3 regions of the Streptomyces sp. NPDC001858 genome follow, and region 3 is predicted to be linked to each of the others. Evidence: riboswitches for the same ligand, from Rfam matches in the RefSeq annotation. Region 3 holds a riboswitch; each other region holds the start of a gene.
The links. Region 3 has a riboswitch for cyclic di-AMP ahead of ACWCPF_RS33390 (M23 family metallopeptidase). Riboswitches for the same ligand answer to the same signal wherever they lie in the genome.
Positions count from the first base shown of each region.

Region 1 (9,298 bases), on a different contig from region 3:
CATTCTAACGTCACGTACGTCCTGTACATTTTTTACAGACACCGACGGACACGAAGAGAAGACATCGAAGGAGGGGGCACGATGCACCGACCGTCCGCCCGCCATGTCCTGCCCGAGTTCACCGAGCGCACGAGCTTCGGGACGCGGACCATGGATCCGTACTCGAAGCTGCTGGAGGAGCGGATCGTCTTCCTCGGGACACCGATCGACGACATCTCGGCGAACGACGTGATGGCGCAGCTCATGTACCTGGAGCACCAGGACCCGGACCGGGACATCGCGCTGTACATCAACTCCCCCGGCGGCTCGTTCAGCGCGCTGACGGCCCTCTACGACACGATCCGTTACGTCGCCTGCGACGTGGAGACGACCTGTCTGGGCCGGGCGGACTCGTCCGCCGCGGTGCTGCTCGCGGCCGGCACACCGGGCAAACGGTTCGCGCTGCCGGGGGCGCGGATGACGATCCGCCAGCCGTCGCTGCCCGGGCCCGTCGAGGGCCAGACCAGCGATCTCGCGATCCAGGCGGAGGAACTGGCCCGCGTCCGGGCGAGCCTGGAGGCGATGCTCGTCCGGCACACCGGACGGACGCCGGAGCAGGTGACCGAGGACATCGAGCGGGACAAGATCCTCACCGCCCCGGAAGCCCTGGAGTACGGCCTGGTGGACGCGGTCATCCCGAGCCGCAGGCCCTCGGCCGGCCCGCAGGGCGGGAGGTGAGCCGCCGATGGTGCCCGAACTGCCGCCGCTGCCCGCCCTGACGCGCGCCGAGGCCGAGTTGATCGACGGTTACCTGGACGTGGTCGACCTGCTCGGCCGGATCAATCCCGCCCACCACGGGGACACGTACCGCTCGCTGCGCGCGGCCCAGGCGCTGGTGGCCAAGGCGACCGCGCTGCGCGACGCGCTGACGCTGATGCACCAGCGGGGCGAGAGCGAGTTCCACGCGCCGACGCTCGCGCGGGCGCTGCGCGTCCTGGACGGGGAGCGCCGAACGGCGCGCGTCACGGTGCCTCCGCTCTCCGACAGTTGACCCGAACCCCGACCCGGCGGCCGGAGCGGACCGCGCTCCGGTCCGGGCGGCGCGCGCCCCGAACGCGGCGTCCGGACCGGAGTTGAAACGGACCAGACGGGTTACCCCTGTTCGGCGTAGAGGCCGTTGCTTTTTCGCGCTCGCCGAAGTTGCGCGAAAGCACCTTTTTCGGGCGGAACAAAAGACTCCGCCGCTGGTCCGGGGCCCTTTGGCATCCTTGACACCTGATCGGCCATCAGGGTGTCCACCCGAACGGGTGAGTGGTGAGTAACCCCACAAATCCCCGGTTCCGTTGGGATTTTCGGACACGAGTGAGCCAAGATCCCTGACTGACGACAAGCCCCCGCCACAGCGGCGGGGCGGTCCGGGCGGACGCCGAGTCCTGCCGCCGCCCGGATGCCCGGTCGACAGAAGTGCATCGGCAGGAGTGGAGGACCCGAGCAAGACGGGTCGCCGGCACGGTCACGCCATGACCGGGCCGAGCAGCCCTTGGGGTGAAGCCGCAGTCGCGGCCGGGCAACTTTGTCAGCCCGAATCCGACAGGTCATCCTTCACAGGCGGCTGACGAAGGGTTGCGCATGACTGCGCTCAATCGTGTCCCGTCGCTCATGGCCCGGGCCGGTACGGCCTCGGCGTTCGCCATCGCCGCCGTGGGCGGCACGGTCGTGGTCCCGGGGCTCGCCTCGGACGCCGCGGCCGCCACACCGGCGACGAAGGCGCTCCAGATCGCGGCCTCCAAGAAGGGCGCTCCGTACAAGTACGGGGCGACCGGGCCGAAGCGGTTCGACTGCTCGGGGCTCACGCTGTACTCGTACAAGAAGGCGGGCAAGAGCCTGCCTCGGACGGCGGCCCAGCAGTACAACAAGACCAAGCACATCACGGCGTCGAGCCGCAAGGCAGGCGACCTGGTCTTCTTCCACTCGGGTTCGAGCGTGTACCACGTCGGGATCTACGCGGGTAACGGCAAGATCTGGCACTCGCCGAAGACAGGAGACGTGGTGAAGCTGCAGAAGATCTGGACTAAGAGCGTCTGGTACGGGCGGGTCCGCTAGGCGCTCCGCTGGAGGCGCCGCGATAGGTCGTGGTTTTGCTGCGGCGGCGTCGTGGCTGGTCGCGCCCGCGCGGCGGAGCCGCAGATGTCAGCGCCTCGCGCCCCTTTGGGGCGCTGGGCCTCCCGGGGCGGTGGTGGCGTCCTGACGCGCTGTCATCGTCCCGGGATCTCGCCCTCCGCCGGGGCCTGTCTCGCCGGGGCCGGGGCCGCGAGGGCTCCGGCCACCGGCTCCGGCGCCGCGGCCGTCCACGGGAGCTCGACGGTGACCGTCTTGCCGCCCTCCCGGGTGGGCCGCACTCTGAGCCTGCCGCCGCACTCCGCGGTCAGCCAGCGAATGATCACCATGCCTCGGCCGTTGTCCTGCTGGACGGCGGCCGGCAGTCGTTTGGGGAAGCGCGGGTGGCTGTCGGTGACACCGATGCGCAAGTGTTCGTCACGGTCGAGGACGAGGTCCACCGTGAAGGTGGGTGACTGCCCGAAGGTGTGCTGTACGGCGTTGGTGGTCAGTTCCGAGACGATCAGCCGGATGGTGTCGGCCGCCTCCGCGTCCGCCGGCAGACCCCATTCTCCGAGGGTGCCGGCCACGAAACCGCGGGCTGTGGAGACCGAGGCGGGATCGCTCGGCAGAGTGACGGATGCTTCCAGGTGATCTGCCATGGCGACGTCGTCCCTTTCCCACGGGACCGGGGTCCGACACGGAGCGGATGGTTCGAGTACGGTCCCGGACTGGTGCTTCTTCGCCAGACTGCCATTACCGCGCCGGTCACGGGTGGCGATCCACCAAGATATGCATATATCTGTCGCTCAATGCGGTGAACTCTGCGACGGCAGAGCGTATTTGGACGGCCCGTAAGGAGTAAGGAGGAGCCCATGCAGCACGGACCCGCGGTGCGCCGCCGGAAGCTGGGCGCCGAACTGCGCAATCTGCGCGCCCACGCGGGCCTCACCAGTGGTGAGGCCGCCCGGCTCGTGGGCTGGCACCAGTCCAAGGTGAGCCGCATCGAGACGGGCACCAGTGGGTCAAAACCGGCCGATGTGCGGTTACTCCTCGACGCCTACGGGGTGGTCGATCCGCAACTGCGCGAGCTGATGCTGGCGTTGGCCGGCGACGACGGCAGCGGCGGCCGGGACCACTGGTGGCACGCCTACCGCGGGGTGCTGCCGCCCACCTACCGGGACTTCATCAGCCTGGAGTCCCAGGCGAGCGCGATGCGCACACTGGAGACGAGTGTGGTACCGGGGCTGTTGCAGACTCCCGAGTACGCCCGTGCGGTGACCAGGGCCGCGGTGGAGGGCGTCACCGAGGATCAGCTCGACACGCTGGTCGAGGTGCGACTGGCCCGGCAGGACGTGCTGCGCGCGCGGCCGCCGCTGGAGCTGAGCGCGGTCCTTGACGAGGCGGTGCTGCGGCGGGAGGTGGGCGGTCCCGAGGTGATGGCGCAGCAGCTCGGTCGGCTCGTGGAGGCCGCGCGGCTGCCCCAAGTGCGGCTGCAGGTCCTTCCGTTCGCCGCCGGGGCGCATATCGGCGTAACCGGGCCTTTCGTTATCTTCTCATTTTCGCGCACTTCTGATCTGGATGTGGTTGTTCTCGACCACTTGACGAGTAGCCTCTATCTCGAACGGAAAGAACACCTCGAGGCCTACACCGAGGCCTTCAACGCCCTTCGGGCGCATGCCCTTTCGCCCGGGGACTCATCGGATTACATCGCCGCGATAGCAGGCGGCGCGTAAGGAGGCACCATGTCCGCAGTACCGCGGAACGTACCTTCCCGTACCGATCCCGACCAGCTCCCGGATGTGCGGTGGCTGCGCAGCAGCTACAGCACGGGAGCGAACAACTGCGTCGAGACGGCCCGGCCGGCCACCGGCCCCTGGGCCGGTCTGCTCGCCGTACGCGACTCCAAGGACCCGGCCGGGCCCGCCCTGCTCTTCTCCCCCGAGAGCTGGACGGGTTTCACGGCCGCGTTGCGCTGACCGCACCGCAGTAGTCGGCGCACCCTCAGCGGCGACCGACCCACCGGTCAGCGGCGACCCACGGCCGTGTGACGCCGACTCATGGTCGCGTCTCGCCGATCACCCGTACAGCGCGTTCCAGCTCGGCCCCGGAGAGGTCCGCCCGGGCGGTCAGCCTGAGGCGTGAGATGCCGTCGGGCACGGAGGGAGGACGGAAGCAGCCCACGGCCAGGCCTGCCGACCGGCAGTCCGCCGCCCACTGCACGGCCTCCTCCGGGGACGGTGCACGCACGGAGACGACCGCGGCGTCCGGACGCACCGCTTCCAGGCCCGCGGCCGTCAGGCGCGCGTACAGCTCGCCCGCCACCGCACGCGCGCGTGGCGCCCGCCGCGGCTCCCTGCGCAGCAGCCGGAGCGCCGCCAGCGCCGCGCCCGCCGCCGCCGGCGCCAGTCCCGTGTCGAAGATGAACGTGCGGGCCGCGTTCACCAGGTGGTCGATCACGCGCGCGGGACCCAGCACGGCCCCGCCCTGGCTGCCGAGCGACTTGGACAGCGTGACCGTGACGACGACGTCGTCGGCGCCCGCCAGACCCGCCGCGTACGGGGCGCCCTGTCCGCCGTCCCCGAGCACGCCGAGGCCGTGGGCGTCGTCCACGACGAGTGCGGCGCCGTGCTCCCGGCAGGCGGCCGCGAGGGCGGCCAGCGGGGCGGCGTCGCCGTCGACCGAGAAGACGGTGTCGGAGACGGCCACGGCCGGTCCGTCGTGGGTGGCGAGCGCTTTGCGCACCGCGTCCGGGTCGGCGTGCCCGACGACCTGGGTCGCGCCGCGGGCCAGCCGGCAGCCGTCGATGAGCGAGGCGTGGTTGCCCGCGTCGGAGACGATCAGCGAGCCGTGCGGGGCCAGCGCGGTGACCGCGGCGAGATTGGCCGCGTACCCGGAGGAGAAGACCAGAGCCGCCTCGAACCCGCAGTGCTCGGCGAGCTCCCGCTCCAGCTCGCCGTGCAGCTCCGTGGTGCCGGTGACGAGCCGGGAGCCGGTCGCGCCGCCGCCCCAGGCCCGGGCGGCCGCCACGGCCCCCTCGACGACCTCGGGATGGCGGGCCAGGCCCAGGTAGTCGTTGCTCGCGAGATCGAGGAGCGGCGAGTCGGCGGGGCGGGGCCGCAGCGTCCGGACGAGTCCGGCCCGGCGGCGCAGCTCCGCCTGCTCGTCGATCCAGCCGAACGCCATGGGTCCTCCGGGGGATTTTGTAGGTAGCGGACAGACCCTAGCGGCCCGGCCGCCCACCCACGGTGTGGCAATACCCACACGTCGAACCGGGTGTGTTGTGCGATCCCTACCTTGGCCCGGAGGAGGTCCGTAGGACAGGATCGGCTCTCATGGACCTGCTGAACACGCTGGTGGACAAGGGGCTTCGGCGCGAGCTGCCGACCCGCGAGGAAGCGCTGGCCGTCCTCGCCACTTCCGACGACGACGTGCTCGATGTGGTGGCCGCGGCCGGCAAGGTGCGCCGGCAGTGGTTCGGGCGCCGGGTGAAGCTCAACTACCTCGTCAACCTCAAGTCGGGGCTGTGCCCCGAGGACTGCTCCTACTGCTCCCAGCGGCTGGGCTCCACGGCCGGGATCCTCAAGTACACCTGGCTCAAGCCGGACGAGGCCTCGAAGGCCGCGGCGGCGGGACTCGCGGGCGGGGCCAAGCGGGTCTGCCTGGTGGCGTCCGGGCGCGGGCCGACGGACCGGGACGTGGACCGGGTCGCGGGCACCATCAAGGCGATCAAGGACCAGAACGAGGGCGTCGAGGTGTGCGCCTGTCTGGGGCTGCTCTCCGACGGCCAGGCGGAGCGGCTGCGCGAGGCGGGCGCCGACGCCTACAACCACAACCTGAACACCTCCGAGTCGACCTACGGCGAGATCACCACGACGCACACGTACGCCGATCGGGTGGACACGGTCCAGAAGGCGCACGCGGCCGGTCTGTCGGCGTGCTCGGGGCTGATCGCCGGCATGGGCGAGTCGGACGAGGACCTGGTGGACGTCGTCTTCTCGCTGCGCGAGCTGGACCCGGACTCGGTGCCGGTCAACTTCCTCATCCCGGTCGACGGCACCCCGCTGGCCAAGGAGTGGAACCTCACCCCGCAGCGCTGTCTGCGGATCCTGGCGATGGTGCGGTTCGTGTGCCCGGACGTCGAGGTGCGCATCGCGGGCGGCCGTGAGGTCCATCTGCGCACGATGCAGCCGCTCGCCCTGCACCTGGCCAACTCGATCTTCCTCGGCGACTACCTCACGACCGAGGGCCAGGCCGGCAAGGCCGACCTGGAGATGATCGCGGACGCCGGGTTCGAGGTGGAGGGCGCGGGGCAGGTCACGCTGCCGGAGCACCGGGTCACGGCGGAGGCGGGCGGCGGCTGCGGGTCGCACGCCGACGCCGGGTGCGGATCGCACGAAGGGGGCGGCTGCGGGTCGCACGCGGGCGGCGGTCTGTGCGGGACGGCCGCTGCCGCGCCGGCCGCGAGCGAGCCCCGAACCGACCTGGTCGCCGTGCGCCGTCGGGGCGCCGGCACCGATCTCGCGCCCAATGCCTGAGCTGCCCCTCTTCGACGTCCCGGAGCTGCTGGCGCTGGACCGGCGGCACGTCTGGCATCCGTACGGGCCGATGCCCGGCCGGGTGGACCCGCTCGTCGTGGAGTCGGCGAGCGGGGTCCGGCTGCGGATCGCCGACAGCTCGGGCTCGCGTGAGCTGGTCGACGGGATGTCGTCCTGGTGGTCGGCGATCCACGGCTACCGCCACCCGGTGCTCGACGAGGCCGTGCGCGAGCAGTTGGGCCGGATGAGTCATGTGATGTTCGGCGGGCTCACCCATGAGCCCGCCGTCCGGCTGGCGAAGCTCCTTGTCGACATGTCGCCCGAGGGTCTGGAGCATGTCTTCCTGGCCGACTCGGGGTCGGTGTCGGTCGAGGTCGCGGTGAAGATGTGCCTGCAGTACTGGCGTTCGCTGGGCCGTCCGGGCAAGCAGCGGCTGCTGACCTGGCGCGGCGGCTACCACGGCGACACCTGGCAGCCGATGTCAGTGTGCGACCCCGAGGGCGGGATGCACGACCTGTGGACCGGGGTGCTGCCCCGCCAGGTCTTCGTGGACCCGCCCCCGGCGGAGTACGAGGAGGCGTACGCCGACGTGCTGCGGGCGGCGATCGAGCGGCACGCCGACGAACTGGCCGCGGTCATCGTGGAGCCGGTGGTGCAGGGGGCCGGCGGGATGCGGTTCCACTCCCCCGCCTATCTGCGGGTGCTGCGCGAGGCGTGCGACGCGCACGATGTGCTGCTGGTGTTCGACGAGATCGCGACCGGGTTCGGCCGCACCGGCGCGCTGTTCGCGGCGGAGCACGCGGCGGTCACGCCGGACGTGATGTGCGTCGGCAAGGCGCTGACCGGCGGCTATCTCACCATGGCGGCGGCCCTGTGCACGTCCAGGGTGGCCGACGGGATCTCGCGGGGCGAGGTGCCGGTGCTGGCGCACGGCCCAACGTTCATGGGCAACCCGCTCGCCGCCGCCGTCGCCTGCGCCTCGCTCGAGCTGCTGCTCGGGCAGGACTGGCTCGCGGAGGTCAAGCGGATCGAGACGGGCCTGCGGGACGGACTCGCGCCCGCCCTGGAGATCCCCGGGGTGCGGGACGTCCGGGTCCTGGGCGCGATCGGGGTCGTCCAGCTCGACCACGAGGTGGACATGAAGGCGGCCACCGAGGCCGCGGTGCGCGAGGGCGTCTGGCTGCGGCCGTTCCGCGACCTCGTGTACACGATGCCGCCGTACGTCACCGGTGACGCGGATGTGGCACGGATCGCGCGCGCGGTGTGCGCCGCGGCGCGGGAGGGATGAGCATGCCGATCCTGGTGATCACGGGAACGGGCACGGAGGTCGGCAAGACCGTCACCACGGCCGCGGTCGCCGCGTCGGCGCTGGCGGCGGGCCGGTCGGTGGCCGTGCTGAAGCCCGCGCAGACGGGCGTCCGGCCGGACGAGCCCGGGGACGTCGAGGAGGTCGCGCGGCTCGCGGGTGCGCTCACCACGGCCGAACTCGCCCGCTATCCGGAGCCGTTGGCGCCGGGGACGGCGGCCCGGCGCTCGGGCCTTGCGCCGGTGCGTCCGCACGAAGTGGCGGAGGCGGCCCAGAAGCTGGCCGCGGAGCACGACCTGGTGCTCGTCGAGGGTGCGGGCGGACTGCTCGTGCGGTTCGACGAAGCGGGCGGGACGCTGGCCGACGCGGCGCAGGCGCTGCGGGCGCCGGTGCTGCTGGTGGCCTCGGCGGGGCTGGGCACGCTGAACACGACGGAACTGACGGCCCGTGAACTGCGGTCTCGGGGCGTGGAGTTGTTGGGTGTCGTCATCGGCGGCTGGCCCGACTCCCCCGACCTGGCGTCCCGTTGCAACGTCGCGGACCTGCCGGAGGTGGCCGCGGCCCCGCTGCTGGGGGCGCTGCCCACGGGGGTCGGCGCCCTCCCGCCCGCCGACTTCCGCACCGCGGCCCCGAGTTGGCTGGCACCACGACTGGACGGAACGTGGGAGGCTGAGGCGTTCCGTGGACAGGCCCTAAGCGGGCGGGGCGAAGTCAGCTACGGTTCGGCAGCGCCCCTTTAGGGGCGCGGGGCGCTGACATATGCGGCTCCGCCGCGATGGGGGTCCCCCCCTCGAGCGCAGCCGAGAGTGGGGGAGCGACCAGCAACGACGGCGCCGCAGCAGAACGACGACACAGCCCGACACAGCGCGGCACTTCCAGCGGAGCGCTTACTCCCCTTCCGCCAGCAGCCGTACGAGTTCGATGCGGGAGCGGATGCCCAGGCGGGTGAAGACGCCTCGCAGGTGGTGGTCGATGGTGCGGGGGCTGAGGGCCAGGCGGGCGGCGATCTCGCGGTTCGTGGCGCCGTCGGCCGCGAGGCGCGCGACCAGGAGCTGCTGGGCGGTCAGGTGGGTCGTCGGGCGTTCGCCCGCCCGGGTGGAGGCGGCGGGGGCGCCGAGCGCGCGGAGCTCTTCGCGGGCGACCTCGACGCAGTGCGGGGCGTCGAAGGACTCGAACGCCTCCAGGGCGCTGTGCAGCCGGTCGCGGGCCTCCGCGCGCCGGCGCAGTCTGCGCAGCGCACTGCCGAACAGCAGTTCCGTGCGGGCGCGTTCGAAGGCGCGTGTGCCGTCGGCGTGCAGGTCGAGGGCGGTGCGGTAATGGGCGAGGGAGTCTTCGCCGGGGGTGAGCAGGGCCCGGCAGCGGGCGCTGAGGGCCAGGT
Region 1 covers NZ_JBSFEV010000029.1:69,051-78,348, reverse strand. Annotated here, with positions in the region: gene ACWCPF_RS32045 (ATP-dependent Clp protease proteolytic subunit) at 82-717, shown strand; gene ACWCPF_RS32040 (hypothetical protein) at 725-1,030, shown strand; cyclic di-AMP (ydaO/yuaA leader) riboswitch at 1,435-1,605, shown strand; gene ACWCPF_RS32035 (C40 family peptidase) at 1,609-2,082, shown strand; gene ACWCPF_RS32030 (ATP-binding protein) at 2,235-2,738, opposite strand; gene ACWCPF_RS32025 (helix-turn-helix domain-containing protein) at 2,952-3,812, shown strand; gene ACWCPF_RS32020 (DUF397 domain-containing protein) at 3,822-4,055, shown strand; gene ACWCPF_RS32015 (8-amino-7-oxononanoate synthase) at 4,135-5,262, opposite strand; gene bioB (biotin synthase BioB) at 5,412-6,614, shown strand; gene ACWCPF_RS32005 (adenosylmethionine--8-amino-7-oxononanoate transaminase) at 6,607-7,902, shown strand; gene bioD (dethiobiotin synthase) at 7,905-8,660, shown strand; gene ACWCPF_RS31995 (LuxR C-terminal-related transcriptional regulator) at 8,808-9,298, opposite strand, start outside.
Region 1: linked by a shared signal. The riboswitch ahead of ACWCPF_RS32035 (C40 family peptidase) and the one ahead of ACWCPF_RS33390 (M23 family metallopeptidase) in region 3 are both predicted to bind cyclic di-AMP.

Region 2 (9,298 bases), on a different contig from region 3:
ACACCTCCTAGGACGATACGACATGGATTCCCCGGGCAACGGGTTGTCCACAGGCCGGCCGACCGGACGTCCGCCCAGGTGAAGCCTTGTCCCGTGGACCCGGCGGACGCTCCGCGGACTCCCGGCCGGCTCCCGGCGGAGTGGGCGGACTCTCGGCGGCCGAGAGTTGCCCGGGGGGCCGACGGCAATCGATGATGTTGGTGCTTGATCGCACCTGTTCGAATTAGTGGGGGTTTGATGCCCGAGATCGCCGACAATGGCCGTACCTGGCTCCTTTCGGGGCCGACGAGCAGCTACGCCCTCCATCTCACCGAGGCCGACGAGCTGATCCATCTGCACTGGGGTCCGGGCATCGCGCTCGCGGACGCCGAGGCGCTCGCCCAGCTGCCGCCGCCGCAGCGCGGGGCGTCCTTCGAGTCCCCGCTCGACGGCCGCGAGGAGTACCCGGTCGAGGGCGGCCCCCGCTTCGTGCGGCCCGCCCTGTCCGTGCGCACCGACGAGCGGCGCGGCACCGAGTGGACCTTCGAGGCCCACGAGAGCGACGGCGACGAGCTCAGGCTGCGCTTCCGGGACGCCGGGCTCACCGTCACCCTGCACTACCGGATGCGCGGCGACGTCGTCGAACGCTGGACGACCCTGCGCAACGACGGCGAGCCGCCGCTGGAGCTGCTGCGCGCCGACTCCGCCGTCTGGACCCTGCCCGAGCGCGACGACTGGCGGCTCTCGCAGCTGCACGGCCGCTGGGCCGCCGAGTCGCGGCTCACCCGCTCCCCCCTCACCTACGGTGAGAAGGTCATCGGCAGCCGCCGCGGCCACACCGGCCACCAGCATCTGCCCTGGGTCGCGCTGGACACCGACGCGACCGAGGAGCGCGGCGAGGTCTACGGCTGTGCCCTCGGCTGGTCGGGCTCCTGGCGGATCGCCGTCGCGCAACTCCCCGACGCGCGCGTGCAGATCACCGGCGGCGCCGGCTACGACGACTCGGGCCTGCTGCGGCTGGCGACCGGCGAGTCCTTCACCACCCCCGTCTTCGCCGGCCTGTGGAGCGACGCCGGCTTCGGCGGCGCGAGCCGCGCCTGGCACGCCTACCAGCGCGCGTACGTGATCCCGGACGCCGAGCAGGACCGGCCGGTGCTGTTCAACTCCTGGGAGGCCACCTACTTCGACATCTCCGAGGAGCAGCAGGCGACCCTGGCCCGGCGCGCCGCGGCGATCGGGGTCGAGCTGTTCGTCGTCGACGACGGCTGGTTCGGGGCGCGCACCGGCGACCACGCCGGGCTCGGCGACTGGCGGCCCAACCCCGACCGCTTCCCGAACGGCCTGAAGCCCCTCGCGGACCAGGTGCACGCCCTCGGCATGCAGTTCGGCATCTGGGTCGAGCCCGAGATGGTCAACCCCGACAGCGAGCTGTACCGGGCCCACCCCGACTGGGTGCAGTTCCAACCGGGACGAAAGCGGACGGAGTTCCGCAATCAGCTTGTGCTCAACCTCGCGCGCGAGGACGTTCAGGAGTACCTCTGGGAGCAGCTCCACGGGCTGCTCTCCAGCGCCCCCGTCGACTACGTCAAGTGGGACTTCAACCGCTGCTTCACCGACGCCGGCTGGCCGGACGACCCCTACCCGCAGCGCCTCTGGGTCGACCATGTGCGCGCCCTGTACGGCCTCCTGGACCGACTGCGGGCCGCCCACCCGGGCGTCGCCTTCGAGTCCTGCTCGGGCGGCGGCGGACGCATCGACCTCGGGATCATGAGCCGTACCGACCAGGTGTGGACCTCCGACAACACCGACCCGCTCGACCGGCTCGACATCCAGCACGGCTTCAGCCAGCTCCACCCCGCCCGGGTCATGGCCGCATGGGTCACCGACAGCCCCAACGCCCAGCTCAACGGCCGGGTCAGCTCGCTGCGCTTCCGGTTCGTCAGCGCCATGGCCGGGGTGCTCGGCGTCGGCGGCGACCTCTCGCAGTGGAGCGAGGAGGAGATCGAGGAGGCGCGGGAGTGGGTGGACCTCTACAAGGAGATCCGCCCGCTCGTGCAGCACGGCGACCTCTACCGACTGCGTCCCCCGGCGGGCGGGCTGAGCGCCGTCCAGTATGTGCGCGGAGACGAGAGCGTCGTCCTCGCCTGGCTCCAGGCCCAGCGGTACGGGGAGCCCGTGCCGGCGCTCCGGCTGCGCGGACTCGACCCGACACAGTCGTATGAATGCCGTGAAACGGGCGAAGTTCACCGGGGTGCGGTGCTGCTGCACCACGGGCTGCGCACCGGGCTCAAGGGTGACCTTGATGCGACGGTTATCCGACTCCGTCGCATCTGAGCTTTCTGTCCGAAATGGATCCTTAATTCCAACTCGCTCTGGAATAAAGGATCCTGGAGGGCTGTCACGTGAGCAGCGTCATATCCGTGACCGTGCGTCGTACGTCATGTTCACGTAATTCATGCGCTTTTCAAGGGCATTCGATGAATGGCGGGTGTTTGGATTCACGGAGTGTGACCGGGAATTCTCACAGCGGATCAAGAGAAATGCATTGACCGCGCAACCTCTGTTTGTCCCCGTGCGTCTCGGTCGCTTACGTTCCACACCAATCCGGACGGATGCCTAATCCTGCCGCCGCCCGGAGTCCGCACACCCACCCGTCCACGGCAGGAGCGGGGGACCCACAGGCACAACCGCCTGTTCCGGTCCCGGAACAGGCTTGGGGTAAAGCCGCGCCTCGGCGCGGCCGGGCATCTCCAGCTCGCACCCGACAGCTCACCTCGCAGGCGCCGGAGAGGAATTCGCCATGCCCGCGAAGGGTAAGCACCGCCGTTCGAAGACCCAGCGTTTCACTCGTTCGATAGCCGTCGCCGGAACCGGCGGGGCAGCGCTCGCCCTTCCGCTCATGGGCGCCGCCGGCGCACACGCGGCCCCCGCCCAGTCCGTTTCGCAGTCCGTTTCGCAGTCCGCGTCCCAGTCGGTCGCGCAGACGGTTTCGGAAAACGTCGTGCAGGCCGCTCCGGTGTCGCAGAAGACCGCCGCCGCGAAGACCTACACCGTGCGGCCCGGGGACTACCTCTCGAAGATCGCCGACGAGCAGGACGTCAGCGGCGGCTGGAAGAAGCTGTACCAGGACAACCGCGCGGCCGTCGGCGAGGACCCCTCGCTGATCCACCCCGGACTGAAGCTGTCGATCGGCAAGCAGGCCGCGACCGGCGCCGCCGAGTCGTCCGGCTCGTCCTCCACGGCCTCCTCCTCCGGGAGTTCGGCGTCGAAGTCCCCGAAGTCCTCCAAGTCCTCCGAGTCGGCGAAGTCCTCCGACTCCAAGGCCTCCACCTCGTCCTCGGCGTCTTCCTCGAAGACGGCCACTCAGGCCGCCGAGAGCAACACCGGCTCGGCCAGTGGTTACGCGCTCCCCGTCGCCGGCGCCTCCGTCGGCACCGCGTACCACGTGGCCGGCAGCATGTGGTCCAGCGGCTACCACACCGGCGTCGACTTCGTCGTGCCGACCGGCACCTCCCTCAAGGCCGTGGGCGCGGGCACCGTCGTCTCCGCGGGCTGGGGCGGCGCGTACGGCAACCAGGTCGTCATCAAGCTCGCCGACGGCTACTACGCCCAGTACGCCCACCTGTCCCAGCTGTCGGTCTCGGCCGGCCAGACCGTGACCGCGGGCCAGCAGGTCGGCCTCTCCGGCGCGACCGGCAATGTGACCGGCCCGCACCTGCACTTCGAGATCCGCACCACGCCGGACTACGGCTCGGACGTGGACCCGATCGCCTACCTCCGCTCGCACGGAGTCTCCGTCTAGGACCTCCGCGGACGACTCGGCGCCTGACACGCCACCGCCTGACACGTCACCGCCTGACACGCAGCCGAAGGCCGGATCCCGATCCCCGGGTCCGGCCTTCGGTGTGTCCGCGTCCGTTTTCTTGATCGTTTCATTGCCGCCGTGTGGCATGTCTGTGGCAGCGGCATGGCATCCCCTTTCGCCCTCTCGACAGCCGGGTCAGAGTGGGGACACAGTGATCTCCGTCAGCGAGCAAGCGCTTTCTACCGCTCTTCGGAGGTCCCGTGCCCGGCGTCGTCCACCGATGCACCGCCGTCGTCAGGTGCGCCGCGACGGCGGCGGTCGTGACGCTCCTGACGACGGCGGTGGCCGCTCCGCCCGCCTCCGCCTCCTCGCCCGCCTCCGCGTCTGCCTCCGCCGTCGGTGACGCGAGCGTCGTTCGACCCGACGACCGGCGGATCGTCTACGAGGGCCACTGGGGGCGTTCCGCCGAGGCCGCCGTCACCGTCAACTCCGGTTCGCGGCTGCGGTTCCGGTTCGTCGGGAGCACCGTCCACGCCCTGTTCGACGTCTCGTCGGTCACCGTGCCCGCGCAGGTCTACGTGTCCGTCGACGGCGGACCCGGCCGGCAGTACGCCGTCGACCGCGGCGACCTCGCGATCACGGCGACCGGGCGGGGACCGCACACGGCCGAGCTGTCCGTGAAGGACGTCTTCTCCCGGGTGAACCGGTGGACCCCGCCGCTGGAGTCGGGCGTCGTGCTGACCGGCATCCGGGGCCGACTGCTGGCTCAACATGCGCCGAAGGCACCGGAGTTGGTCTTCTACGGCGACTCCGTCACCCAGGGCGTGCTGGCGCTCTGCGCGGTCAACACCTCCGACTGCGCCGACGGGACGGCCGCCTACCCCACCCTGGTCGCCGACGCCCTGCACGCCTCGCTCACCCAGGTCGGTTTCGGCCGCCAGGGCGTGCTCCGGACCGGCAACGGGGGAGTGCCGGCCGCCGGCGACGCGTACGGCTGGAACCACGCGGGCTCCCCGGCCCGGCCGGACCGCGACGCCGACGTGATCGTCGTCAACCAGGGCACCAACGACACCGCGTTCGGCTCGGCCGAGTTCCGCACCGCCTACCGCGCGTACCTCGAACGGCTGCGGGCGGCCGCGCCGCACGCCCGCATTCTCGCCCTGCGTCCCTTCGGCGGGGCGCACGCCGCCGACATCGCCGACGTCGTCGCCGAACTCGCCGACCCGCACACGGAGTTCGTGGACACCGCCGGCTGGCTCTCGGCGGCGGACGGCGACTTCCAGGACACCGTCCACCCGAACGTCCAGGGCCACCGCAAGGCGGCCGACCGCCTGATCCCCCTCATCGCAAAGCTCGCAGAACTCGGAACGCCCGAAAAGCTCGCAACGCCCGAGAAGCTCGTGAAGGAGCACCAGTGATCGCCACCCGCCGTCGAAGAACCGTCGCCGTCTCGGCCGTCTCCGCCGCCCTGCTGGCCGGGCTCTGCTCCGCGCCCGCCGGGCACGCCGCCGCCGACGCCCCGCGCCGGATCGTGGAGAACCTCGACCGCGGTCTGGTCGCCGTGCCGTCCGGGCAGGGGACGTTCCTCAGCTGGCGGCTCCTCGGCACCGAGCACGCGAGGCACGGCGACGCGATCGCCTTTGACCTGCAGGCCCTGCGGTCCTGCACCATCACCCACCCCGAAGGAGCAGACCGACGTGACGACCACGCGTAGAGCATTCGGAGCCCTCGCCGCCGGCGCCGCCCTGGCCGCCCTCGCGCCCGCCGCCACCGCGAGCGCCGCCGCACCCCGCCGCCATCGCCGTCTCCTGGCGCACGACGACTTCCGCCACGGGCTGCGGCAGTGGGCCGTGGAACTGGAGAAGGGCGGGACCGTCACCGCCTCCCGCGGCACCCTGGAGGTCGACGTGCCCGCCGGGGCGACGATCTGGTTCAAGCGGCCGTTCGCCGGGCCGTACGTCATCGAGTACGTCGCCACGCCCGTCTCCGCGGGCGGGGTCAACGACCGGGTCTCCGACCTCAACAACTTCTGGAACGCCGTCGACGTCCGCTCCCCGCAGGACCTCTTCGCCACCCCGCGCGGCGGCGCCCTCGCCGAGTACGACTATCTGAAGACGTACTACGTCGGCTACGGCGCCAACACCAACACCACGACCCGGCTGCGCCGCTATGTCGGCGAGGCGGGGGTGCGTCCGCTGATCTACGACTACACCGAGCCGCTGCTCGTGGCGAACGAGCCGAACCGCGTCCGTATCGTCTCCGACGGTTCGACGGTCCGCTGGTGGAACAACGGGCGGCTGGTGTTCGACTACACCGACCCCGAGCCGTACCCGAGCGGGCACTTCGCCTTCCGTACCACCTGGAGTCACTTCCGGATCAAGGACTTCCGGGCCTGGTCCCTTATTCCCTGACTTGCAAATTCTTTAAGAGTGTCTTATCTCACCGTTCGTCAATCCTTTCCTACGATCGCGTAGGTCACATTCGAGGGTGAATGATGAACCGCTGTGGCAGACGATTCGAAGAATGACAACAGATCAGTGATCGGGTCGTACGTGGCGGTGGGGGACAGCTTCACCGAGGGCGTCGGCGACCCCGGCCCCGACGGGGCGTTCGTCGGCTGGGCCGACCGGTTCGCGGTACTCCTCGCGGACCGGCAGCCCGAAGGCGACTTCAAGTACACCAACCTCGCGGTCCGCGGAAAGCTGCTCGACCAGATCATGGAGGACCAACTCCCCAGGGCGGTGGAACTCGCCCCGGACCTGGTCTCCTTCTGCGCGGGCGGCAACGACATCATCCGTCCGGGCACCGACCCGGACGAGGTCGCCGAGCGTTTCGAGCGCGCGATCTCGGCCCTGACCGCCGTGGCCGGCGCGGTCCTGGTGACCACCGGCTTCGACACCCGAGGCGTCCCCGTGCTCAAGCATCTGCGCGGCAAGATCGCCACCTACAACGGACATGTGCGCGCCGTCGCCGACCGGTACGGCTGCCCGGTGCTCGACCTGTGGTCCCTGAAGTCCGTGCAGGACCGCAGGGCCTGGGACGGCGACCGGCTCCATCTCTCCCCGGAGGGCCACACGCGCGTGGCGCTGCGCGCCGGGCAGGTCCTCGACCTGGAGGTACCGGCCGACCCGGAGCAGCCCTGGCCGCCGCTCCCGCCGCGCGGCACCCTCGACGTGCGGCGCGACGACGTCCACTGGGCGCGCGAGTACCTGGTGCCGTGGATCGGGCGCCGGCTGCGCGGGGAGTCGTCCGGCGACCATGTGACCGCCAAGGGCACGCTGTCCCCGGAGGACATCAGGACGCGGCTCGCCGCGCTGGCGTGAGGGGGGTGGGGTGGTGAGGTGGTGGTGTGCGGCGGGAGTTTTTCGCCCCTGCCTCCGCCCCCGCCGCACCGCCCCTACCCGTCCCGTCCCTGGAGGCCGCGCGGGGCTGCATCGCTCAGCCCGAGTTCTGCCGTCAGCGTTTCTTCCACCCACTCGTGTGCCCTGGCCCGGGACACCGTGCCGCCGTACGACGTCAGTTGTACGGCGAGGCCGTCCAGGAGCGCTGTGAGGCGCAGGGCCGTGGCGGGCGGGTCGGGGCAGGTGAACTCGCCCGCGGCCACGCCCTCCGCGATCACCTCGGCGAGCGCCGCCTTCCACTCCTGGTCGAGATCCCGGGCGACCTCCCGCAGCGCGGGCTCGCGCAGCGACACCGCCCAGCCCTCGATCCACAGCCGCCAGCCCTTGGCCTGGCCCGTGGGCGCGTACCAGCGCACGGCCGACCGCAGTCGGCGCAGCGCCGTGGTGCGGCGGCCGAGCAGCTTGCGCAGGTGCGCCAGGTCGTCCTTTGCCGCGTAGGCGAACGCGTCGGCGACCAGCTTCTCCTTAGTCGAGAAGTGGTAGAGCACCAGCGCGTTGCTCACGCCGAGGGCCGCGGCGACGTCGGCGATCCTGACCGCCGCCACGCCCCGCGCCTCGATCTGCTGGATGGCCGACCGCAGCAGCTCCTCGCGCCGCTCGGCCACGCTCAACCGGACCCTCGCCACGCCGTCACCCTACACAGCCGCCCCGACCTGCGCGGATGACCTCGGCGACGCCCTTATCGCAGGCTGCCGAACCGCTCGGTGATCACCGGGAGCCGCTCCGCCGCGAGCGCGTGCGCGGCGGCCCGGGGCGTGGTGCCGTCGGCCTGCGCGCGGGTCAGCACCAGTTCCATCAGGGTGCGCATCGAGCGGCGCGTGTACGCGAACGCCTCGTCCGGGTCCGCGCCGATGTCGCCGAAGAGCGTCCACCACCACCAGGCGTTCGTCCCGGAGTTGACGACGACGTCCGGCAGCACGATCGCCCCGCGCGCGTGCAGCAGTTCCTCCGCCTCGGGCAGGACGGGCATGTTGGCCGCCTCGGCGATCCACCGGGCGCCGATCCGCTCCGCCTCCTCGGCCCCGATCGCGTACGACACGGCGGCCGGTACGAGGACCTCCGCCTGCGTCGTCAGCCAGGCCTCGCCCGGCAGTTCGCGGTCGCCGGGGCGCAGCGCCGCGCGGTCCACCGTGCCGTGGCCGTCCCGCGCGGCCAGCAGCGCCTCCACGTCCAGGCCGGCCGGGTTGGCGATCGTGCCCTTGACGTCGGCGACGGCCACGACCGTCAGCCCCGCGCGCGTGAGGAAGCGCGCCGTGGCCCCGCCCATGGTGCCCAGCCCCTGCAGGGCGACCCGCGTCCCCGCGTACGCGACCCCGGCCCGGTCCAGGGCCGTCAGCACCGACTCGGCGACCCCGCAGCCGCCGACCAGCTCGTCCAGTCCGATGCCGTCGACCTCGACGGCGAAGGCGGCCGCCAGTCGCGCGCGGGCCGCGCTCTCGTCGTCGAGCAGCGGGTGGACCGCCTGCACGGACGACACCAGCCCCACCTCGGCGACCGCCCGGTCCACCAGGTCCTGGGTCAGGCCCAGGTCCTCGCCGGTGGTCCAGCAGCTCTCCACATAGGGCCGCACCGCCCGCAGGTACCGCACCAGCAGCCCGTACGCCGCCGGGTCCCGGGGATCGCAGTCGATGCCGCCCTTGGCCCCGCCCAGCGGCACATAGCGGGCCTCGGGGTCGTAGTGCAGCGCCTCCTTGAGGCTCATCCCGCGCGCGAGGCCGGTCACCTCCTCCAGGGTGCAGCCCGCCCGCATCCGCAGACCGCCGCTGCACACCCCGCGCACCAGCCGGTCGACGACGAGGAACCCCTGGCGGCCCGTGACGTCGTCCGTCCAGGTGAGGGACAACAAGGGGGCGGTGGCCATACGGGCTCCTCGACATCGTCGGCAGGGATCGTTACTGAACAGTGGGTCAGTATCGGAAGGCGGGGCGAGGGCTGTCAACGGGATGTCGGAGGGGGCGACCATAATGGAATGCCTCAGCGACTCCACCTGGAGGTACCGTGTCCGGTTTCCGTTCCCTGCGCTCCGGGCTCCGCGCTCTGCAGCCCGAGGCATTCGGCGCGGATCCGAGTGGTGAGCGCATGGCGCGCATCCGCAGATCGCCCCACTTCAAGG
Region 2 covers NZ_JBSFEV010000007.1:326,584-335,881, forward strand. Annotated here, with positions in the region: gene ACWCPF_RS13470 (alpha-galactosidase) at 238-2,313, shown strand; cyclic di-AMP (ydaO/yuaA leader) riboswitch at 2,618-2,775, shown strand; gene ACWCPF_RS13475 (M23 family metallopeptidase) at 2,780-3,781, shown strand; gene ACWCPF_RS13480 (GDSL-type esterase/lipase family protein) at 4,105-5,202, shown strand; gene ACWCPF_RS13485 (rhamnogalacturonan endolyase family protein) at 5,199-5,498, shown strand; gene ACWCPF_RS13490 (DUF6250 domain-containing protein) at 5,482-6,195, shown strand; gene ACWCPF_RS13495 (SGNH/GDSL hydrolase family protein) at 6,322-7,107, shown strand; gene ACWCPF_RS13500 (TetR/AcrR family transcriptional regulator) at 7,182-7,811, opposite strand; gene ACWCPF_RS13505 (Glu/Leu/Phe/Val dehydrogenase dimerization domain-containing protein) at 7,865-9,046, opposite strand; gene ACWCPF_RS13510 (MBL fold metallo-hydrolase) at 9,184-9,298, shown strand, end outside.
Region 2: linked by a shared signal. The riboswitch ahead of ACWCPF_RS13475 (M23 family metallopeptidase) and the one ahead of ACWCPF_RS33390 (M23 family metallopeptidase) in region 3 are both predicted to bind cyclic di-AMP.

Region 3 (9,298 bases):
AGTTCAACAAACCGGCCATGTGGACGTTCACCGTGAAGGATCCCCAGGGCCGGGTCGTGCACACCCAGAGCGGCACCGGCACGGCCCCCGAGGCCGGCTGGAACGGGCGTTCAGACGCGGGCGCATATCTGTACAACGGCGCTTACACCTGGACCCTGACCGCGACGGCGGCCGAGGGCGCCGGTACGTACACGTCCGGCGGTGGCATCGGGCTCTCCGGGAGTCTTCAGGGCCATCACGATCAGGGCGGCTACAGCTACGGCGAACTGGTCACGCTCGACTCCTCCGGTGTCCTGACGCTGCGCTACACCAAGGGCGCGGGCTCCTTCGACTGGAAGCAGTCGGCTTCCGGCTGGCCCGCCAGGACCGTCGCGGTGCCCTTCGGCGACCTGACGGGCGACCGGTGCGCCGAGATGCTGACCCGGATGCCCAACGGCGAGCTGCGCCGCTACACGGGCCTGTGCGGCATGTCGTACGCCCCTTCGGACAGCCATGTGTCGCTCGGCACCGGCTGGAACCAGTTCGACGTTCTGACCTCGACCGGTGATGTCAGCGGGGACGGTCGGCCCGATCTGGTCGCCCGTAACGCGGCGACGGGCGCGGTGTATCTGTACAAGGGCACGAGTGCGGGGCGGCTGGCGGCCGGGGTGAAGCTGTACGCCAACTGGAAGACGTACAAGAAGGTCGTCGGGGCCGGGGATCTCAACGGGGACGGGATCGGGGACCTGCTCGCGCAGGACAAGGCGAACAACCTGTACCGGTTCTACGGCACCGGCAAGGGCACCTTCGGCCCCGGCGTGAAGCTGTACGCGAACTGGGGTGCTCCGTACGACGTGGTCGTGGGCGTCGGCGACATCACCGGGGACGGCAAGGCGGATCTGGTCGCCCGGGACACCGCGGGGGTGCTGTACCGCGTTCCGGGGAACGGGACGGGGTCCTTCAGTCCGCGGGTGAAGATCGGCGTCGGCTGGCAGGGCTACAAGGGTATTTTCTAGCCAAGTTGTGATGCATGTCACGCCCCCGGTGAGGGAATTGCTGGGGGCATGACAGATGACGCCATAGCGAGTGGGCGGTCTCCCGAGAAGCACTCGGATCTCTCGGATCCCTCGGAGCGTTCGGGTCTCTCGGAGCGTTCGGGGCTCTCGGACGAAGAGCGGCTGGCCCAGCTCGGTTACACGCAGGTTCTCGCCCGCCGCATGTCGGCGTTCTCCAACTACGCGGTTTCCTTCACGATCATCTCGGTCCTGTCGGGCTGTCTGACGCTGTACCTGTTCGGCATGAACACGGGCGGCCCGGCGGTGATCATGTGGGGCTGGGTGGCCGTCGGCCTGATGACGCTCTTCGTGGGCCTGGCGATGGCCGAGATCTGCTCGGCGTACCCGACGTCGGCGGGCCTGTACTTCTGGGCGCACCGGCTCGCGCCCCCGCGATCGGCGGCGGCCTGGGCCTGGTTCACGGGCTGGTTCAACGTGCTGGGGCAGGTCGCGGTGACCGCCGGCATCGACTTCGGGGCCGCGTCCTTCCTCGGCGCGTATCTGAACCTCCAGTTCGACTTCGAGGTGACACCGGAGCGGACGGTCCTGCTCTTCGCCGGGATCCTGGTGCTGCACGGCCTGCTGAACACCTTCGGGGTGCGGATCGTCGCCCTGCTCAACAGCGTGAGCGTGTGGTGGCACGTGCTTGGCGTGGGCGTCATCGTCGGGGCGCTGGCCTTCGTCCCCGACAAGCACCAGTCGACGTCCTTCGTGTTCGGCGAGTTCGTCAACAACACGGGCTGGGGCAGCGGCGTGTACGTCGTCGCGCTCGGCCTGCTCATGGCCCAGTACACCTTCACCGGCTACGACGCCTCCGCCCACATGACGGAGGAGACGCACGACGCGTCCACGGCCGGCCCGAAGGGCATCGTGCGGTCCATCTGGACCTCCTGGATCGCCGGCTTCGTCCTGCTGCTCGGCTTCACGTACGCCATCCAGTCGTACAAGGGCGCCCTAGAGTCCCCGACCGGCGCGCCGCCCGCCCAGATCCTGCTCGACGCGCTCGGCGCGACCGCCGGCAAGCTGCTGCTGCTCGTGGTGATCGGGGCCCAGCTGTTCTGCGGGATGGCGTCGGTGACGGCGAACAGCCGCATGATCTACGCGTTCTCGCGCGACGGCGCGCTCCCCTACTCGCACCTCTGGCACACGGTCAGCCCGCGCACCCGCACACCCGTCGCCGCGGTCTGGCTCGCGGCGGGCGGCGCGCTGGTGCTCGGCCTGCCCTACCTGATCAACGTGACCGCGTACGCGGCCGTCACCTCCATCGCCGTCATCGGCCTCTACATCGCCTACGTCATCCCGACGCTGCTGCGGATCCGCAAGGGCGAGGCCTTCGAACGCGGGCCCTGGCACCTGGGCCGCTGGTCCAAGGCGATCGGCGTGGTGTCGGTGGCGTGGGTGGCCGTCATCACGGTCCTGTTCATGCTGCCCCAGGTGTCCCCGGTGACCTGGGAGACCTTCAACTACGCCCCGGTCGCGGTCCTCGTCGTCCTGGGCTTCGCGGGGCTGTGGTGGCAGGTCTCGGCCCGGGAGTGGTTCCTCAACCCGCTGCACGAACGGACGCTCGCCCGGGAGGCGGCGAGATCCCACAAGACCCGGTAACCGACTCCGGCGCGGCCGTGTCTTCGATACCCGATCGGAGACACGGCCAGCTCCGGCTATGCTCGGGGAGGCAACATCACGCAACACCGCGTGGGCCCTTAGCTCAATTGGCAGAGCAGTGGACTTTTAATCCATTGGTTGTGGGTTCGAGTCCCACAGGGCCTACCGAAACGCCCCCAGCTCACAGGCACTTCGAGCTGGGGGCGTAACCGTTTGGCAGGGAGTCCCGTATGACCGTCGGCATCGATATCCCCGACCCCCGTGGCCGTACCGGGCTCGACCGGCAGGGGCGGGATCTCACCGGCAACGACCGGGTGCGCATTCTCGACGTGGAGGTCCTCGCCTGCGACTGGTCGGTGCTGCGCCGCACCACCTTCGACTACCGGCACAGCGACGGCCATGTCAGCCGTGAGCGGCGCGAGACCTACGACCGGGGCGACGGCGCGACGATCCTGCTCTACGACGCCGACCGGCGGACGGTCCTGCTGACCCGTCAGTTCCGGCTGCCCGCGTACGTCAACGGACACCCCGACGGCATGCTGCTGGAGACCGCCGCAGGGCTGCTGGACGGCGACGATCCGCAGGAGGCGATCCGGCGCGAGGCGACCGAGGAGACTGGACGTACCGTCCATGACGTCGAGCATGTGTTCGACGCTTTTATGAGCCCCGGCTCGGTAACGGAGCGGCTCAGCTTCTTCGCCGCCCCCTACGACGCCTCCGCCTCCGGCGTCGAGACGGCGGGCGTAGCGGCCGAGGGCGAGGACATCGCCGTCGTGGAGCTGCCCTTCGCCGAGGCCCTCGACCTCGTCCGCAGCGGTGCCATCGCGGACGCCAAGACCATCATGCTGCTCCAGTGGGCGGCGCTGGACGGGCCGTTCCGGCCGTCCGGCGCCGTCAGCCCACGTTGAGCCCGGTCAGCCCGTTGACGCCGTTGAGATCCGCGAGCGGCAGCGTGTGCTGGGTCTGCAGGACCTTCGCGCGCAGGTAGCGGACGTTGTGCGGGGTCGTGAACACGCCCGTCGGGACACGGTCCTGGACGTCGATGCCGAGACCGCGCAGCTGGTCGGCCTTGTCGGGGTTGTTGGACAGCAGGTCCAGGCTCGTGATGCCGAGGGCGCGCAGCATCTGAGCGGCGGCGGTGTAGTCACGGCCGTCCTCGGGCAGGCCGAGCGCCGCGTTCGCCTCGTAGGTGTCCAGGCCCTGGTCCTGGAGGGCGTACGCGTCGAGCTTGTTGTAGAGGCCGATGCCACGGCCCTCCTGGCGGAGGTAGAGCAGGATGCCGCCCGTCCCGGCTATGCGCTCGACGGCCTCGCGCAGCTGCGGCCCGCAGTCGCAGCGGGCGGAGCCGAAGACGTCGCCGGTGAGGCACTCGGAGTGCAGCCGGACCAGCGGGGTGGCGCCGGGCGCCGGCTCGCCGAGGACGACGGCGACGTGCTCCTGGCCGTCGGTCAGACCGTGGAAGGTGACCAGTTCGGCGTCGACGGAGTAGCCGTCGTGGAAGCGCAGCGGTACCCGGACGCGGGCGCGCGGAGTGGCGGCGGCGGGGGTGTCAGGCATGCGGGTCTCCCGGTGCGAGTGGGGTCTGTGCGGGCAGCCGCGTCCACCTGTTTCAGATTTGAAGCAGCGTGCCGAGAGCGACCCTACCTCATGCTTTAAATTTGAAGCAACGGGATTGTGACCCGCACCTCACGCGTCCGCGGCCATCAGGTGCCGGCCGTCAGGTGCAGGTCATCAGGCGCAGGTCATCAGGTTTCCGAGCACGGGGAGGAGCGGCGGCGCCACGGCAGTTCCTGCGGTGCGGCCTCGTCGCCGTCCTGGAACCCCAGCACGACCTGCGTGAAGATCTCCTCCAGCTGTCCCACCTGCTCCGGGGTGAGCCGGTCGAAGAGCGCCGAGCGGACCGTCTCGACATGGCCGGGGGCCAGGCGCTCCAGGGCCGCCATGCCCTCGTCCGTCAGGATCGCGACGGTCCCGCGCTTGTCCCAGCGGCACTCCTCGCGCCGCAGCAGCCCGTCCTTCTCCAGCCGCGTCACCGCGTACGTCAGCCTGCTGCGGGTGATCTTCAGCTGCTCCGCGAGGTCGGTCATCCGCAGCCGTCGCTCCGGTGTCTCGGAGAGGTTGGCGAGGATGGAGTAGTACAGATGGGGCAGCCCGGCCTCCTGCTGGAGCTGCCGGTCGATCGCGTCCTCCAGCAGGAGGTAGCCGGCAACGTACGCGCGCCAGGCGCGTTGCTCCTCGGGGGACAGCCAGCGAGTCGTCATACGGCCAGTGTAGGTTTGTTTCAAACTTGAACCAAGGCCCGGTTCGGCCGGAATCGCCGCCGGACTGCCGTCGGACCCATCCCCGGGAGTGCGTCGATGTCGTACCCGTACGTCCTGCTGTCCGCCGCCGTCTCCCTCGACGGCTACCTGGACGACACCACGCCCGAGCGCCTGCTCCTCTCCAGCCCCGCCGACTTCGACCGCGTCGACGACGTACGGGCCTCCGTGGACGCCATCCTCATCGGGGCCGGCACGATCCGCGCCGACAACCCGCGGCTCCTCGTGAACTCCGCCGAGCGCCGCGCCGCCCGGGTCGCCGCCGGACGCCCCGAGTACCCCCTCAAGGTCACCGTCAGCGGCTCCGGCGACCTCGACCCGGCTGCGAACTTCTGGCACACGGGCGGCGAGAAGGTCGTCTACACGACGGAGAAGGGCGCCGAGCGGGCCCGCGCGCTCGGCATCGCCGCGGACGTCGTGGCGCTCGGCCCCGAACTGGACTGGCGCCGACTTCTCGAACACCTGCACGACGTGCGGGGTGTGCGGCGGCTCATGGTCGAGGGCGGCGGCACCGTCCACACCCAGCTGCTCCAGCAGGGCCTCGCCGACGAACTCCAGCTCGTCCTCGCCCCGCTCTTCGTGGGCGACGCGGGCGCGCCCCGCCTCTTCGGGCCGGGCGGCTACCAGGGCGGCCGCCTGCGCCTGCTGGAGACCCGGCGCATCGAGGACGTCGTCCTGCACCGCTACGAGCCCACCGCGCCCGGCGTCGGACCGCTGCCCGCCGCCGCCGACCGGCACTGGCTGGCCCTCGCCTGCGAGCTCGCGGAGCAGTGCCCGCCGTCGCGGACCGCGTTCAGCGTCGGTGCGGTGATCGTCGCCGCCGACGGCACGGAACTCGCGCGCGGCCACTCCCGCGAGGCCGGCGACCCGGTCGTGCACGCCGAGGAGGCGGCCCTCGCCAAGCTCGACCCCGCCGACCCCCGGCTGCCCACGGCCACCGTCTACAGCAGCCTCGAACCGTGCGCCCGCCGCTCCTCGCGCCCGGCGCCCTGCGCCCGCCTCATCCTCGACGCGGGCGTGCGCCGGGTGGTCACGGCCTGGCGCGAGCCGGACACCTTCGTCACGGAGGCGGACGGAACCGGACTGCTGACGGCCGCGGGCGTCGACGTCCTCGTCCTCCCGGAGTGCGAGGAGCGGGCGAAGGCCCCGAATCGCCACCTCCTCTGACCGCCCCGTCTGGCTGCGTGAGTAACCGTGGTGATTGGGGCCCCGTAGATGGCGTACAGTTGTGTTCATCGCCGCGGGGTGGAGCAGCTCGGTAGCTCGCTGGGCTCATAACCCAGAGGTCGCAGGTTCAAATCCTGTCCCCGCTACTGAAGGCCGAGGGCCGAAATCCAGAACTTGGATTTCGGCCCTCGGTTTTTTCCCGTGCTCTCCATGCGCCCGCCCGCCGTCACTGCAGGTGAGCGAGTGATCCCCCTCCGCGTAATGGCTGACGTCCTGTCAATGCCTGTGGGATTGCTGAGCCTGGTCAACTCGCCCGTTTTTCACCGGTCATGGGCCGAAAGTCCAGGCTGTAAATGTTGTTGATCAAGCGGAAGAGCTTGGAAACCTGACCCCGGGTCTATTAACGTTCGATAACGCAGCGCGGTCGTCCCAGCCGACACAAGCGTCGGCTCCGTGCGCACTGCCGAATCCCGCAAGGGAACCGGGGAACCACCACCTTGGGGTGAATCTCGCGGAAGCCGTCGTGAACTCGCAGAGTCCACGACCGGTTTACGCGCGTAGGAGACCTTCCCGCTCCGAACCCGTCAGCTAACCCGGTAGGCGACGGAAGGAAAGGAGTACGCCCGCGTGGCGTCCAACCGGCCGGTCCCAGAAGCCCCGTTCGTGCCGAGCCAGCGGTCCGCAGAGACCTTGGCCTACGGCAGCGTCCGCACCGACGAGGGCCCCTGGGAGGAGTGGAACCCCACCGCGGAGTCCATTCGCCCGGTTCGCGGCAAGCACCGCGTCGCCAAGCAGCGCGGCGGCGGGTTCGCCCGCAGCTCCACCGTCCTCGGCGTCGGCGTCATAGCCGCCGTCAGCGCGGGCGGCATGGCCAGCGCCAACACCGGCAAGGCCCCGGTCTCCATCTCCATGCCGGACCTGCCCAACGTGGGCTCCCTCATCTCCGACGAAGAGCCCGTCGAGGAACCCGCGCCCGCCCTCTCCGGCTTCGGCTCCGAGGCCGCCGTGGAGACCGGCGAGAGCGCCACCGACGCCGGCGAGGCCCTGCGCAGCCGGATCATGGCGCAGGCCGAGTCGCAGCAGACCCAGCTCGAGGCCAAGGCCCAGGCCGACGCCGCGGCCGCCGCGGCCAAGGCCCAGGCCGACGCCGTCGCCAAGGCCGAGAAGGAGGCGGAGGCCAAGGCCGCCGCCGCGAAGAAGAAGGCCGCCGACGAGGCCGCCGAGAAGGCCGAGGCCAAGCGCCTGGCCGAGCTGGCCACGCAGTACACGCTGCCGACCTCCTCGTACACCATCACCTCGACCTTCGGTCAGGCCGGTTCGCTCTGGTCCTCCGGCTACCACACCGGTCTGGACTTCGCCGCGCCCACGGGCACGCTCATCAAGGCCGTCCACAGCGGCACCATCACCGAGGCGGGCTGGGCCGGTTCCTACGGCTACCGCACCATCCTCACGCTGGACGACGGCACCGAGGTCTGGTTCGCCCACCAGTCGTCGATCAGCGTCAGTGTCGGCCAGAAGGTCGGCACCGGTGATGTGATCGGCCGCGTGGGCGCCACCGGCAACGTCACCGGAGCCCACCTCCACCTCGAGGTCCACTCCGGCGGCAGCTCCGACGGCATCGACCCGGCGGCCTGGCTGCGCAGCAAGGGCCTCAACCCCTGAGACGTGCCTCGCCGGGACCCCTGGTCCTTCTCCGGGACCCCTGAGAGGGACGTCTCAGGGACCGGACGACCGGACCTGATCGATTCCCTGCAGCCCTGACGGCCGGCCCCTGGGCCCCCCGGCGTCAGGGCCGCAGTGCGTTCACGTGTTCTTCGCGTCGCGCGTGGAATCGGCGCGCCGTCGGTGCCCGTTGACAGAGCATGACTACTCTTCGCAAGCTCGGCTCCTCCGACCTCGAGGTCTTCCCGCTCGCCCTCGGCGGCAACGTCTTCGGCTGGACCGTCGACGAGCCCGCCGCCTTCGCCGTACTCGACGCCTACGCCGCCGCGGGCGGCAACTTCCTCGACACCGCCGACTCCTACTCGGCGTGGATCGAGGGCAACAGCGGGGGCGAGTCCGAGACGATCATCGGCCGCTGGATCAAGGCCCGCGGCAACCGCGACGACATCGTGATCGCCACCAAGGTCAGCCAGCACCCCGACTTCCCGGGCCTGTCCGCCGCGAACATCAGGGCCGCCGCCGACGCCTCCCTGCGCCGCCTGGACACCGACCACATCGACCTCTACTTCACGCACTTCGACAAGACCGAGGTGCCGGTCGAGGAGATCGTCGGCGCGCTCGACGAGCTGGTGAAGGCGGGGAAGGTACGGCACATCGCCGCCTCCAACATCTCGCCCGAGCGCCTCCAGGAGTCCGTGGAGTTCTCCGATCGCGAGGGCCTGGCCCGGTACGTCGCCCTCCAGCCCCACTACAACCTGGTCTCGCGCGACACCTACGAGGGCGGCCTCCAGGACCTCGCCGCCCGCTTCGGCCTCGCCGCCGTCCCGTACTTCGCACTGGCCTCCGGCTTCCTGACCGGCAAGTACCGGCCCGGTACGACGGTGGAGAGCGCCCGCGCTCCGCGAGCCGCCCAGCACCTCGACACGGAGCGGGGCCGACGGGTCCTCGTCGCCCTGGACGAGATCGCGCAGGCCCACGACACCCAGGTGGCGACGGTCGCGCTGGCGTGGCTCGCCGCACAGCCGACCGTGGCCGCGCCGATCGCGTCCGCGCGGACGGTCGAGCAGCTGCCGGCGCTGGTGGGGGTGGCGGACCTGGAACTGACGGAGCCGGAGATCACGAGCCTGACCCGGGCCTCGGCCTGAGGCGGGCCTTGGCCCGACCTGCCGCCCGTATTCGCTATTGGTAGGGGTTGGGGGCAGGGGCAGGGGCAGGGCCATGGACGGGGGCGGGGTACGGCCCTCCGGGATACCCGTAGACCTGCCCCTGGGGGTACCCGTAGGCCCCGTGAGGCCCGTGGGGCCCGTAGCCTCCGTACGGCGACCCGTAGTTCCCGTACATCGGCCAAGGCGGCGCAGCCATCGGTACGGGTACGGGTACGGGTGCCGGAGGGGCCGTCATCCGGGCCGCATGGTCCAGCGCGGGCCGGGCGACGTCCTTGCGGCGCCACAGCTCGTTCAGCAGCTCCCGTTCCCGGACGACGAAGTCGGCGTTCGCCCGCCCCAGCCGGCCTCG
Region 3 covers NZ_JBSFEV010000031.1:86,402-95,699, forward strand. Annotated here, with positions in the region: gene ACWCPF_RS33350 (FG-GAP-like repeat-containing protein) at 1-995, shown strand, start outside; gene ACWCPF_RS33355 (amino acid permease) at 1,044-2,636, shown strand; tRNA gene ACWCPF_RS33360 (tRNA-Lys) at 2,729-2,801, shown strand; gene ACWCPF_RS33365 (NUDIX domain-containing protein) at 2,867-3,544, shown strand; gene ACWCPF_RS33370 (GTP cyclohydrolase II) at 3,531-4,193, opposite strand; gene ACWCPF_RS33375 (MarR family winged helix-turn-helix transcriptional regulator) at 4,382-4,897, opposite strand; gene ACWCPF_RS33380 (dihydrofolate reductase family protein) at 4,994-6,121, shown strand; tRNA gene ACWCPF_RS33385 (tRNA-Met) at 6,194-6,267, shown strand; cyclic di-AMP (ydaO/yuaA leader) riboswitch at 6,573-6,739, shown strand; gene ACWCPF_RS33390 (M23 family metallopeptidase) at 6,749-7,783, shown strand; gene ACWCPF_RS33395 (aldo/keto reductase) at 7,984-8,928, shown strand; gene ACWCPF_RS33400 (PrsW family intramembrane metalloprotease) at 8,963-9,298, opposite strand, start outside.